Deinococcus aerius: one gene and its partner. Each later gene encodes a partner of the first gene's protein in a complex. Links are inferred from orthologs where the notes say so. Each region holds a gene or a part of one and is shown on either strand. Other genes may lie near its edges.

Region 1 (3,837 bases):
AGTACCCGAACCACCCGCCGAACTCGTCGGCCAGGATGGTCAGCAGCACCCAGGCGAGCAGCCGCTCGGCCCAGCCGCCCCCCACCACCGGATTGCTGGGCGTCCACAGCAGGTACGCCAGCAGCGCGAGCATGGCCCAGCCCCCCAGGAGCCGCAGGACGGTCCAGAACGGGGATACTCGAACCGGGTCCGGCAGGGGACGCGCCCGCCGCCTTTGCCGGGTGGGGGAGGCCGTCCCCGTCACGCCCCGACCGCCTTCTTCGTCCGGGTCTTCTTCGTCGCCGCCGCGCCGACCATCTCGCGGTCCTCAGCCCCGGCGGGCACGATCCCCGGCACCCGGCGCAGGTACTCGCCCGTGTAGCTCGTGGGGTGCGCGGCAAGCTGCTCGGGCGTCCCGGTAGCGACGACCGTGCCGCCCCGCACGCCGCCCTCCGGCCCCAGGTCGATGATGTGGTCGGCGCACTTCATCACGTCGAGATTATGCTCGATCACGACGAGGGTGTTGCCGCCCTCGGCCAGGCGGTTCAGGACCTCCATCAGCTTCCGCACGTCCTCGAAGTGCAGGCCCGTCGTCGGCTCGTCGAGGATGTAGATCGTCTTGCCGGTCGCCCGCTTGGACAGTTCGGACGCGAGCTTGATCCGCTGCGCCTCGCCGCCGGAAAGGGTCGTGCTGGGCTGCCCGATCCGCATGTAGCCCAGGCCCACGTCGCACAGCAGGCTCATCTTCTTCTCGATACCGGGGATGTTCTCGAAGAAGGTGCGGGCGTCCTCCACGGTCAGGTCCAGCACCTCGCTGATGGTCTTGCCGTTGTACTTGACTTCCAGCGTCTCGCGGTTGTAGCGGGCGCCCTTGCAGACCTCGCACGGCACGTAGATGTCGGGCAGGAAGTTCATCTCGATCTTCATCACCCCGTCGCCCTTGCAGTGTTCGCAGCGCCCGCCCTTCACGTTGAAGGAGAAGCGGCCCGCCTGGTAGCCCCGCCGCCGCGCCTCGGGCGTCCGGGTGAAGAGGTCGCGGATCTCGGTGAACACGCCAGTGTACGTCGCCGGGTTGGAGCGCGGCGTGCGCCCGATGGGGCTCTGGTCGATCTCGATGACCTTGTCGAGGTATTCCATGCCCTCGATGCGGTCGTAGCGGCCCGGGTTCGTCTTCGCCCCGTTCAGCTCGCGGGCGAGGGTGGCGTGAACGATGTCGTGGATCAGGGTGGACTTGCCGCTGCCGCTCGGCCCGGTCACGACCGTCATCGTGCCCAGCGGAATCTCGATGTCCACGTCCCTCAGGTTGTGCTCGCGGGCACCGAAGACCTTGAGCTTCTTCCCGTTCCCGCGGCGACGGGTGGCGGGCACCTCGATCTTGAGGTCGCCGCGCAGGTACTTGCCGGTCAGGCTGTCCGGGTTCTCCCGCACCTCCTCCGGCGTGCCGACCGCCACGATCTCGCCGCCGTGGACGCCCGCCCCCGGCCCCATGTCCACGAGGTAGTCGGCCTCCAGCATGGTGTCCTCGTCGTGCTCGACGACGATCAGCGTGTTGCCCAGGTCGCGCAGGTTCTTCAGGGTGCCGATCAGCCGCCCGTTGTCCTTGGGGTGCAGGCCGATGGAGGGCTCGTCGAGGACGTACAGCACGCCCGTCAGCCCCGAGCCGACCTGGGTGGCGAGGCGGATGCGCTGCGCCTCCCCGCCGGAGAGCGTGTTCGCCGTGCGGTCGAGGCTGAGGTAGTCCAGCCCCACGTCCACCAGGAACTTCAACCGGGTGCGGATGGCCTTGAGGATGGGCGCTCCCACCGCCGCCCCGAACTCGTTCAGCGCGTACTCGTAGCGGCGGGGGGGAGCGGCCTTCGCGGTGCCGCCGAGGTGGCCTTCGAGGTGGGGCTCAATGGCCTCATGGTTGAGCGTCCCGTCCTGGAGGCCCCGGAAGAAGGCGTCCGACTCCAGCACGCTCATGCCGCTCGCCTGCGAGATGTTCAGGCCACCCACCCGCACCGCCAGGATCTCGGGCTTGTAGCGGGTGCCGCCGCAGGTCGGGCAGGGCCGGAGTTCCATCAGTTCCTCCAGCTTCTCGCGCATGAACTCCGACTCCGTGTCCGCGTAGCGCCGCTCCAGGTTCGGAATGACGCCCTCGAACTCGGTCATGAAGCGCATGGTTTCCTTCCCGCCCCGGCGGTAGACGACCTCGAAGGGCTCGCCCGGCCCCTCCAGAATCGCCTTCTTCGCCTTCTCCGGCAGGTCGCGCCACGGGGTCTTGAGGTCAAACTCCATATGCTCGGCGAGCGCCTTGAGCTTGTCCCAGTAGTAGACGCCGCCGCCCGTGCCCTTCTTGCTCCACGGGAGGATGGCGCCCTCGGCGATGCTGAGCTTCTCGTCCACCACGAGTTCGGGGGCAAACTCGTTCTTGTGCCCCAGACCCGCGCAGTCGCCGCAGGCCCCGTAGGGTGAGTTGAAGGAGAAGGAGCGGGGTTCCAACTCCTCCAGCACGCTCCCGTGTTCTGGGCAGGCGAACTTCTCGGAGTACAGCTCCTCGGCGCCGGTGTCGGGCATCAGGACCCGCAACAGGCCCTCGCCACGCCGCAGGCCGAGTTCCACACTCTCCGCGATGCGGCTGCGGTCGCTTTCCCTCAGGGTCACGCGGTCCACGACCACGTCCACGTCGTGCTTCTCGAACTTCTCCAGCTTGAGCTTCTCAGCTTCTTCGAGTTCGTAGAGGGTGCCGTCCACCCGCACGCGGGCGAAGCCCTCGCGGCGCAGGTCGCCCAACAGCTTGCGGTACTCGCCCTTGCGCCCGCGCACGACCGGGGCGAGCAGGATGGCGCGGGCGTCCGCGAACTGGCTCAGCAGCCGGTCGGTGATCTCGCTCGGCGACTGCTTCTCGATCTTGCGCCCGCAGATCGGGCAGTACGGAGTGCCGATGCGGGCGTACAGCAGGCGCAGGTAGTCGTGAATCTCGGTGACGGTGCCGACCGTGCTTCGCGGGTTGTGGCTCGTCGTCTTCTGGTCGATGGAGATGGCGGGGGAGAGGCCCTCGATGCTCTCCACGTCCGGCTTTTCCATCAGGCCGAGGAACTGCCGGGCGTAGGCGCTCAGGGACTCGACGTAGCGGCGCTGGCCCTCGGCATAGATCGTGTCGAAGGCCAGCGTGCTCTTGCCGCTGCCCGACACGCCCGTGATGACCACGAACTTGTCGCGCGGCAGCTCGACCGTCACGTTCTTGAGGTTGTGTTCCCGCGCCCCACGGACCACTAGGTTCTGGTTCTGCAAGCTCAAAGCTCCTTCGGGAAGCGGCGAGCGGTGGGAGCCGGGCGCCGCGAGAGGGGTTCTGCTCCGCGCAGAAGGAGGGGGTCCTCCTTCGCTCTGAAACAGGCCATTCTAACACCTCGGGCGGGGTTGGGGGTGACACAAAAGGCCTAGCCGCATGGCCCCATCAGGTCGGGTCGTTGCTCCTTCCCCTTGAGGGGGAAGGCTGGGACGGGGTGAACTGAGCGCCCACCAGCGCGGCTGAAAGGTATGAGCGTCGGTCTTTGGTGTGGGTCGGGTGGCCCCGCCCGCTCACCCCCTCCCCGACCCTCCCCCCTCAAAACGCTTGATGCGAAATGAGAAGTTGGGCGAAGTGGCCTTTTCGTCGGCCAGCACGAGGGCGAGCGGTGCTCGCCACCCCTCTCCCCGACCCTCTCCCGCAAGGGGAGAGGGAGAAAAAGACTTCGTGCCACACGGTGTTTCCCGTATTGCACATCAGGCGTTCAAAGGGGAGGGAGAAAAAACGCGCCGCTGAGCCTGGTCATGTGGGCGACTGCCGGACGGAGGGGGAGTGCAAATGAAAGGGGAAGCGGCCCGCGAAGGCTGCCC
Region 2 (3,914 bases), 210 kb from region 1 along the record:
CGGAACTTGACCGGATGCGTGCGGAGGAACTCGAACCAGAGTTTGCGTTCGGCAGGGGTCTGGTTGTTGCGGAGTTCGCGGGCGCGGGGGACCAGGCGGCGGGTGTAGGCGCCACGCATGGCGTCAGCTTATGCGAGGGGACCCCTCTGCTGCGCAGCTCTGCGAGTCCGGCCCTTCGGGCCACCTCCCCTGACAAGGGAGGCTTCCCGTGGGCATCGTCCCCCCCATTTCGTGCGCTTCAAGGCTCCCTTTTCAGGGGAGCTGTCGGCGCAGCCGACTGAGGGGTAACCCCGCCAAAGCCTCCCCTCACCCGAAATACCCCAGCAGATCGATCAGCGTCCGCGCGTAGTCGTCCGGCCTCAGCCCGCGCTTTTCGAGCTTCACGGCGGGGGGGAAGGTCGTCACCTCGGTCTTGTGGGGGAAGCGTTTCAGGCCGGGCGCGTCGTAGTCGAGCGCCTTGTAGGCGAAGGTGACTTGCAGGTGCGTCATCGTCTCGCCGATGCTCAGGACGCGCTTGGCGACGGCGGTGAGACGCAGCTTGGCGAGGTCGATGAAGTTCTGGACCTCGGGCGTGGGCGGGCCGTATTTCTTGCGGAGGTCGCGCTCCACGCGGCTGACGGCCTGGAGGGTGCGCGCGTCCGAGAGCCGCCCGTAGGTGGCGATGCGCTCCTCCTCGTTGCCGTCGAAGTATTCGGGTGTGAGGCGCGCGTTGATGGGGAGGTCGATGGAGACGCTGGCGGGCGTTTCCATCTTCTCGCCTTTCAGCTTGGCGACGGCCTGCGCGAGCATCTCGGTGTACACATCGATGGAGACGGCCTGCACGTGCCCGTGTTGCTCCTCGCCCAGGATGTTCCCGACGCCACGAATCTCCATGTCCTTTTCGGCGAGGAGGTGGCCGGAGCCGAGGTCTTGCAGGTCGGCGATCGCCCACAACCGGCGCTGCGCGTTCTCGGTCATGCGCGGCGGGTAGAAGAGGTAGGCGTAGGCGGTCTGCTGCCGCCGCCCGACCCGCCCGCGAAGCTGGTAGAGCTGCGCCAGGCCCAGCCGGTCGGCCCGCTCGATCAGGATGGTGTTCGCCTCGGGAATATCCAGCCCGGTTTCCACGATGGTGGTCGAGAGCAGCACGTCGAAGGCGCCCTCCGCGAAGCCCAGCATGATCTCCTCCAGCTCCTCCTCGTTCATGCGGCCATGCGCCACGCCGATGCGCGCCTCGGGGATGAGGTTGCGGAGGTACAGGCTGCGCGCCCCGATGGAGGCGATGCGGTCGTGGATGTAAAAGACTTTGCCGCCGCGCTCGATCTCGGAGAGGACCGCGTCGCGCACGGTGACGGGGTCGAAGGGGGCCAGGACCGTCTGGATGGGCTTGCGGCCCTTGGGTGGCGTCTGGATGGAGCTCATGTCGCGCAGGCCGACCATGCTCATGTAGAGGGTGCGCGGGATCGGCGTGGCGGAGAGGGCCAGGGTGTCCACCGCCTTCACGCCCTCGGGGATCTCGATCTTGCCGTCCCTGGGCACGTCGGGGAGGCCGCGCAGCGCCCGCAGCTTCTCCTTCTGCCCCACCCCGAAGCGGTGCTCCTCGTCCACGATGATCAGGCCGAGGTCCTTGAACTGGATGTCACTGGAGAGGAGGCGGTGCGTGCCGATGATCATGTCCACCTTGCCCGCCGCGAGGTCGGCCAGGATCGCCCTCGCCTGCTTGTCCCCGGTGAAGCGGCTCAGGCCCTCCACCCGCACGGGCAGGTTCTTGAACCGCTCGACGAAGGTGGAGGTGTGCTGCTCGGCGAGCAGGGTCGTGGGGACGAGCATGGCGACCTGCTTCCCGTGCCCGATGACCCGGTGGGCGGCGCGCAGGGCCACCTCCGTCTTGCCGAAGCCCACGTCGCCGGAGATCAGGCGGTCGGCGGGGTTGGGCTTTTCGAGGTCGGCCATCGTCTCTTTCAGCGCCGTCTTCTGGTCGGGGGTGAGATCGAACTTGAAGTTCTCCTCCACCTGCGCGTCCCACTCGGGCTGCGGCGGGAAGGCGTTGCCGGGCGTGACCTGCCGCGCCGCGTACTGCACGAGGAGCCTGCCCGCCACTTCCTCGGCGTTCTTGCGGGCCTTTTCCTTGGCCTTCGCCCAATCCTTCTTGTCGAAACTCGACAGAACCGGTGGGTCGTCCGTCGTGCCCGGGTGACGGCGCAGCACGGGCAGTTGCTCGATGGGCACGCTCAGGCGGGCACCGCCCCGGTATTCCAGGTTGAGGTAGTCGCGGGTGACGCCGAGGACGGTGCGCGTCTCCAACCCCTGAAACTGGCCGATGCCGTGCTCGGGGTGGATGAGATAGTCGCCGACATGAAGGCCCAGCGCGTCCGTGACGGGCTTGCCGCCCAGCCGCTTGCCGCGCAGCGCCGAGCCCCCCTGAAAGCCGTAGATCAGGTCTTCCGTCAGGACGACGGTGCGGTGTTCGGGGATGGCGAAGCCGCCCTCGCCACCCGCGCGCAGGAAACCGAGGTGGCCCTCCTCGACACGCGGAATGGTCAGCCACGGCACCTCGCGCGTCTCCAGCAGCTTCTCCGCCAGGTAGGTCGCGGTGCGGTCGTGCCGGACGAGGATGAGCACCCGGTAGCCCGCCCCGCGCCACTCGTCCACGTCGCGCTCCAGGTCGGAGAGGCGGGCGCGGTAGAAGGGCAGCACCTTCAGGTCGAGGTCGAAATCGGGGAGGTCGAGCGGTGCGCGGCCGAAGCTCGTGACCTCCCGTTCCCGCAGCCGGGGCCAGAGGGTGTCCACCAGCGGCCCCAGCGCCGAGGCGTAGAACTCCGGCGCGTCGAGGAACACCCGGCCCGGCAGCAGGTCGAGGCGCGTGGCGTCCCACTTCACTTCCGTCAGGTAGTCGGCGGTGGGCTCCAGGGTGAAGGTCTTGATCTTCTCGCCGATCAGATCGCCGGGGGCGAGCATCCGCAGCGTGTCGAGTTCGTCCCCGAAGAACTCCGCGCGAATCCAGAGGGGGTCGCCGTCCTGCGGAACACCCGCCCCCGGCTCCAGCCGCAGTTCCAACGTGTCACCACGCAGCTCGAAGCCGGGTTCCTCGCCGCGCTCGTAGCCGAGGCGTTCCAGGCGGCTCAGCAACTCCTCGCGGGGGTAGCTCGCGCCGACGCGCAGGCTTAGCGCGTGATCCTCCGGGTGGGCGGGGAACAGGTCGAGCGCGGTGTTGACATCGAGGACGACGTGTTCGTGCCGGGCGTCCCAGTCGCGCAGGCCGGGATTGACGGAGATGGGCGCCCCCAGCGCGCCAGCGGAGGCATAGACACCCACCCGGTCAGGCGTGGTGAGCAGCACGGCGGGGCCGGGGTGGGCGGCGAAGAGCGCGGCGCGGGCCACCTGCGGCAGCAGCAACACGTTCCCGACCGGCGCGGTCGGCAGGAGTTTGGAGAGGTTGGGGGCGGCGACCGTCACCGGAAGATTGTACGCGGGGCCGGGAATGGGGAGGGCGAGGGAAGGAACGAAGCGGGGTACAGTCGGGCATGACCGAGGACATCCGCGCCCTGCTTATGGCGTATGACTCTCCGAATCCCCAGGACTGGGAAGCTCCAGAGGGATTCAGCGAGCGGGAGCGGGAAGCTCTTCTGACCCAGGTGCGGACCCTTGCAGGGCGGATTGAAGCTCTCCTGTGTGTACCCGTCGAATACGACGACCAGTACCAGGATGCGAGCTGTGTCGCCGATCTGTATGTCAAGACTCCCGACGACCGGGAGGCCATCATTCGCTTCTCTTCTTTTGGGCAGATGGCCGTCATCTTCAGGTGGGCTCAGGGGGCACGCCTCCCCATCCAGAGCCCACTGGAACCGCTGCTTCTTCCCCTGGTTGAGCAGGGTGGCTTTGCCGCCATTCCTCCCGAAGAGTTGGCTCTCCCCTACGACGGCCCCTACGGCAGATGC

Evidence for each region.
Region 2: the proteins of uvrA (region 1) and DAERI_RS01705 are in contact, whole or in part, in a crystal structure (PDB 4DFC), measured with the Escherichia coli proteins. The link is inferred for Deinococcus aerius from one-to-one orthologs.

The regions. Positions count from the first base shown.
Region 1 is NZ_BFAG01000001.1:581,592-585,428, forward strand. Bases 41-3,653 are described here. They hold uvrA (excinuclease ABC subunit UvrA), read right to left. Parts: upstream 3,259-3,653; coding sequence 241-3,258; downstream 41-240. Other genes in these bases: DAERI_RS02720 (hypothetical protein), read right to left, coding at 41-244. Also shown: more of DAERI_RS02720, read right to left, coding at 1-40. UniProt on the Escherichia coli protein: The UvrABC repair system catalyzes the recognition and processing of DNA lesions. UvrA is an ATPase and a DNA-binding protein. A damage recognition complex composed of 2 UvrA and 2 UvrB subunits scans DNA for abnormalities.
Region 2 is NZ_BFAG01000001.1:369,497-373,410, reverse strand. Bases 107-3,796 are described here. They hold DAERI_RS01705 (DEAD/DEAH box helicase), read right to left. Parts: upstream 3,433-3,796; coding sequence 307-3,432; downstream 107-306. Other genes in these bases: DAERI_RS01700 (hypothetical protein), read left to right, coding at 3,501-3,796; DAERI_RS01710 (endonuclease domain-containing protein), read right to left, coding at 107-119. In the rest of the region: more of DAERI_RS01710, read right to left, coding at 1-106; more of DAERI_RS01700, read left to right, coding at 3,797-3,914. UniProt on the Escherichia coli protein: Couples transcription and DNA repair by recognizing RNA polymerase (RNAP) stalled at DNA lesions. Mediates ATP-dependent release of RNAP and its truncated transcript from the DNA, and recruitment of nucleotide excision repair machinery to the damaged site.